Regions from separate parts of the Lysinibacillus sp. ACHW1.5 genome, predicted to be linked through region 1. Evidence: riboswitches for the same ligand, from Rfam matches in the RefSeq annotation. Region 1 holds a riboswitch; the other holds the start of a gene.
What was found. Region 1 has a riboswitch for FMN ahead of ribE (riboflavin synthase). Riboswitches for the same ligand answer to the same signal wherever they lie in the genome.
Positions count from the first base shown of each region.

Region 2: it holds a riboswitch for FMN, as region 1 does, so the genes downstream of both, L6W14_RS05905 (ECF transporter S component) here and ribE (riboflavin synthase) in region 1, are expected to answer to the same signal.

Region 1 covers NZ_CP091777.1:1,483,551-1,485,962, forward strand. Annotated here, with positions in the region: gene L6W14_RS07030 (YibE/F family protein) at 1-495, opposite strand, end outside; FMN riboswitch at 717-842, shown strand; FMN riboswitch at 958-1,083, shown strand; gene ribE (riboflavin synthase) at 1,283-1,921, shown strand; partial or broken gene ribB (3,4-dihydroxy-2-butanone-4-phosphate synthase) at 1,946-2,412, shown strand, end outside.
Region 2 covers NZ_CP091777.1:1,259,031-1,261,442, forward strand. Annotated here, with positions in the region: gene L6W14_RS05900 (RNA polymerase subunit sigma) at 1-979, shown strand, start outside; FMN riboswitch at 1,123-1,308, shown strand; gene L6W14_RS05905 (ECF transporter S component) at 1,523-2,110, shown strand; gene L6W14_RS05910 (sodium-dependent transporter) at 2,312-2,412, shown strand, end outside.

The DNA.
Region 1 (2,412 bases):
TGATAGAATCACAGCATTGACACTCAAACTAATGATAGAAAATAAGGCTTGTCTTTTACCTACAATAAGTAGGGCAAAAATAAAAATCCATGCAATCATTACCATGGTTTGATCTCGTTTTAAATCGAGAATGGTTCCTGTTAAAACTGATTGTGTTGTGCGATCATCTACCGTGACAAAGATTTCATTGCCTACATGATATTCTTGATCAAAAGCACCAGACGAAGAATAGTCATTCGTCAAATGAATGGATTGCCCCTTATGCTGACCATTTTTGATAATGGCCATCATCTCCTGTGTAAACAAAAAATCCTCATTTTCATACATATCTGTCATCGGTTCGGATTCTATTACATCCACTTGCGTTATTTTTGCTATCGGTCGATCATAAAATTGTTCGTTATGACTTACGAAAACAATCGAAACCCCACAACAGAGTGCTAATAGGGCATAGAAAACAGCTTGTTTAAAAGGTATATTTTTTAAAAATGTCAAATTAATGACCTCCAAACGGCCTAGACTGAATAGTCACTTGTAAAGGAACGTTTTGTTGATTAAGAAGTTCCATAAACAGGTTAAATGACATCATTTTATTAACATCTTTTACATTTTTCAAGTCTCGTCAGAGCTGTTTAAAATTTATGCTTCGAAAAAAATTTAAAAAGAAGGATGGATAATATAATAAAATAGTGTTATCGTAAGACTAGCTAAATAAAAATATTCTTCGGGGTAGGGTGAAATTCCCGATCGGCGGTGATGAAGCAATTCAAAGTCCGTGAGCGCAAGCTGATTTGGTGCAAATCCAAAACCGACAGTTACAGTCTGGATGGGAGAAGGGTAAAAATGCGAACTTTTTAAATTGATTCTAATTTAGAAGGTTTATTTGACTATGCATTTACTACAAATCTTCCCAATCATCTTGTGGGAAGTTTTTTTATTTAGCACAATTGAATAGAAGATGTTCTTCGGGGTAGGGTGAAATTCCCAATCGGCGGTGATGAAGCAATTCAAAGTCCGTGAGCGCAAGCTGATTTGGTGCAAATCCAAAACCGACAGTGATAGTCTGGATGGGAGAAGAACGAATGAGATGACAGTCTATGAAAAAATTGTTTTCAAATAGGCTTATTTGTTGATGTCTTATACTCCCAAAACCCCTTTGATGTAAAGGGGTTTTTATTTTTTATTGCTAACGAGAGAAGGGAGAAGGATAAGGCACAAAAACAGATGGATAAACTGTAAAAGTAAAGGATAGAAGTGCTAATAAAGTAGAGTAGGTGATGGAATGTTTACAGGACTTGTAGAGGATATTGGTATCATAAAAGCCGTGCAAAGCGATCGGGACAGTATGAAAATTACGGTGCAATCAGCCAAGATAACAGAGGATGTCAAGCTTGGTGACAGTATAGCGGTCAATGGAGTTTGTTTAACGGTGACAAATTTCACACAACAGCAGCTTACGATGGATGTTATGCCTGAAACAGTCAAAGCAACAAATCTACAGCAGCTGGCAATAGGTGATTCTGTTAATTTGGAGCGTGCCATGCCTGCTAATGGGCGATTTGGTGGCCATTTTGTTGCTGGTCATGTTGATGGAGTCGGCAAAATTTTGCGAAAACGTCCAGTAGCAAACGCCGTTTATATTGATATCGAAATATCAGAGGAACTAACCAACTTCTGTATTCCAAAGGGTTCCATAACAATTGATGGCACAAGCTTAACCCTTTTTCATGTTGAAGCCAAGAGTGTCACAATTTCACTTATTCCTCATACTTACAAAGAAACCGTTTTAGGTATGAAGAGGGTTGGAGCAATCGTTAATATCGAAACCGATTTAGTTGGAAAATACATTATAGGGCAATTAAAAAAGGGGCAAATAACGCCAGCTATTACAAGAGATTATTTAGCACAACATGGTTTTTAAATCACAGAATAGGAGTTGATGATCGTGCTACATTCAATTGAAGAAGCCATAGAGGATTTAAGGCAGGGCAATATGATTGTGGTGGTTGATGATGAGGATCGAGAAAATGAAGGAGATCTTCTGGCACTCGCTGAATTCATCACACCAGCAACAATCAACTTTATGGCAACCAATGGTAGAGGTTTAATTTGTACGCCGATTTCACAGCAGCTTGCACAAAAGCTAGATTTATATCCAATGGTTCAGCACAATACAGATAACCATCAAACCGCATTTACGGTAAGTATCGATCATGTAGAAACAACGACAGGGATTAGCGCCTTTGAGCGTGCGCTAACGATACAAAGGATGGTAGAAAAGCAAGCTAAGCCGACTGATTTTCGTCGACCAGGCCATATTTTTCCGTTGATTGCGAAAGAGCAAGGCGTGCTGGAACGGAGAGGACACACGGAGGCCACTATTGATCTAGCGAAGCTTTGTCATAGCGTACC
Region 2 (2,412 bases), 220 kb from region 1:
TGACGCTAGCCAAAAAGATTTAGCTAGTACGCCAGAAACGGCTAATTACTCTACGTTACAGGAAGATCGTTCTGCCAAAGAAGCAGCTACCCAGGATGAGGCACTTCAATCCAGTATTGTATCGGAGCATGAGCGTATGTTATCTTTACGGTCATCTGTCTATGAGGAAGATGTGAAAGATGCTGTCGTATTTCGTATTGGTTTGGCAGGACGCGATGCAGAAAGTGTCCCAATGACATATGTGATACCAAATGAGCGTGTAGCAACTGATTTTGGAACAGAAAAACCTTCTACCTTACAGATGTATGAAAAATATGCTCCTCAAATAGATGAAGAAGCCAAAGGGTTTACGGATTATCATCCATTTAAAGGTGAACTGAAGGAGAAGGAAGACAAGCTTGTCCACGTTTTACCAAAGGACAATGACTATGATATTGCATCAGCTACCGTTAATGAGTACAAAGGGACTTTAGAGGATACCTTCTCGGATTCTGAATATACGGAAGTTGAGATTCAAAATGAAGATGGCACACCTTATGAGTTTTCTCAAGAGGGTGAGCCAAGTCAAGCCATGTCATTAACAAACGCCAAGCATTTTAATTATTACTTATACCAAGATGAGAATGGGGCAGAATATCTGTCACCAGATTTCCGTCAAACATTTGCTAATATTACAGAAGCACTTACACTAATGAAAAACAAAAATGATGATGTTTATGTAACAGTGGTTCCTGAAAACGTAACATATACCGTGAAAGAGGAAGCGGAAGGTGTAGTCGTAACATTCGACATTCCCTTAGATTTAGCATCGATGGAGCCAATTCGCGCTACCCAATTGATTGAAGCGATGATGTTAACTGCTGCTAGCTTTGACCAACAATTACGCTTAGATAATGTGGTCCAAGAAAGTTGGGAAGGATTCGATTTAAAAAATTATTTGCCAAAGCCTGTGGGGCCAAATAAACAATATATGCCTTAGGCAGAATCAAAAATGGAGCATTCCTGTAACATGGAATGCTCCATTTTTACAATACATACAAATCTAATCGGATTTTTTTAAGCAGAACTGTTTACTTTTTCTTGATAATTAATTATAGTAAGGTTGTAGTATAAAATAATATGATTCATCTTCGGGGCAGGGTGAAAATCCCGACCGGCGGTAATAGAGTGGTGAACCGTTAATGTTTCCATTAACTCGAATGGTTTATGCTTCGCTCTTCAGCCCGCGACCTGTGCAAATTTATTTGCATGGCTGACTTGGTGTGATTCCGAGGCCGACAGTTAAAGTCTGGATGGGAGAAGATGGAGGTACGATCGTCATTCATTGTTATGAAATAAACTATAAACGAGCGCTTTTTTGTATGGCTTTTTAAACGGTGCTCAAAAATAGTTTAAATTGACGCTTATTCGTCATGCCTTTCTCCCTTGTGCTCTTCATGCATAAGGGTTTTTTGTGCTAACATTGAAAGATCGTCACCTTTCTTCTTGCGAGATTGAATCAGCAAAGAGGAGAGAGTTTTCTATGAAGAAAAATGTTAAACTTCAATCGTTTATTACGATTGGCATGCTGAGCAGTATTTCGTTTTTATTAATGCTTTTTAATTTTCCAATTCCACCATTTCCAGCATTCTTGGAAGTCGACTTTAGTGATATGCCTGCATTAATAGCAGCCATCACAATGGGGCCTGTAGCTGGTATTTTAGTAGAATTATTTAAAAATGTATTGGATTGGATTTTCTCTGGAACGCCAACAGGTGTGCCAGTAGGTCATATTGCCAACTTTGCAACAGGTATTTTATTTATTTTGCCAGTAAGCCTTATTTTTAATCGCTTTAAAACAATTGCTGGTCTTGTTGGAGGTTTAGCGACAGGAACAGTCGTAATGGCAGTAGGCATGAGTATTTTAAACTACGCTGTATTTTTACCGATGTACACATACTTCTTAGGAATGGAACCTGTTGTAGGTGACTCACTTTATAAAATGATTATCGCTGGGATTTTACCATTTAACATTGTAAAAGGTATTTTATTAACGGCTATTATGGCGTTTTTATTTACTACTATGCGCAAGTGGATCGACCGCCAGCGTTCTATCTATATAACAAAATAATTTTTACTAACCTCGGGTGAACATACCTGAGGTTTTTTGTTGGAAGGAATGATGGATAGAGAAAGGTGTGAAGAATAATAAATATAGAAAAAAGTAATAGGGTAAAACAGCTAACTAGTACTTTATAAGTATAATCTAGTCGAAAGCTATATTTTCATGTAAAATAGAGAAGAGTTTAGAATGTTTGAGGAGTTTGAAGAGATGAGTGGAAAAAAAGGACAGTGGTCTAGTAAATTAGGTTTTATTTTAGCATCAGCTGGTGCGGCGATCGGACTAGGAGCAATTTGGAAACTTCCCTATGT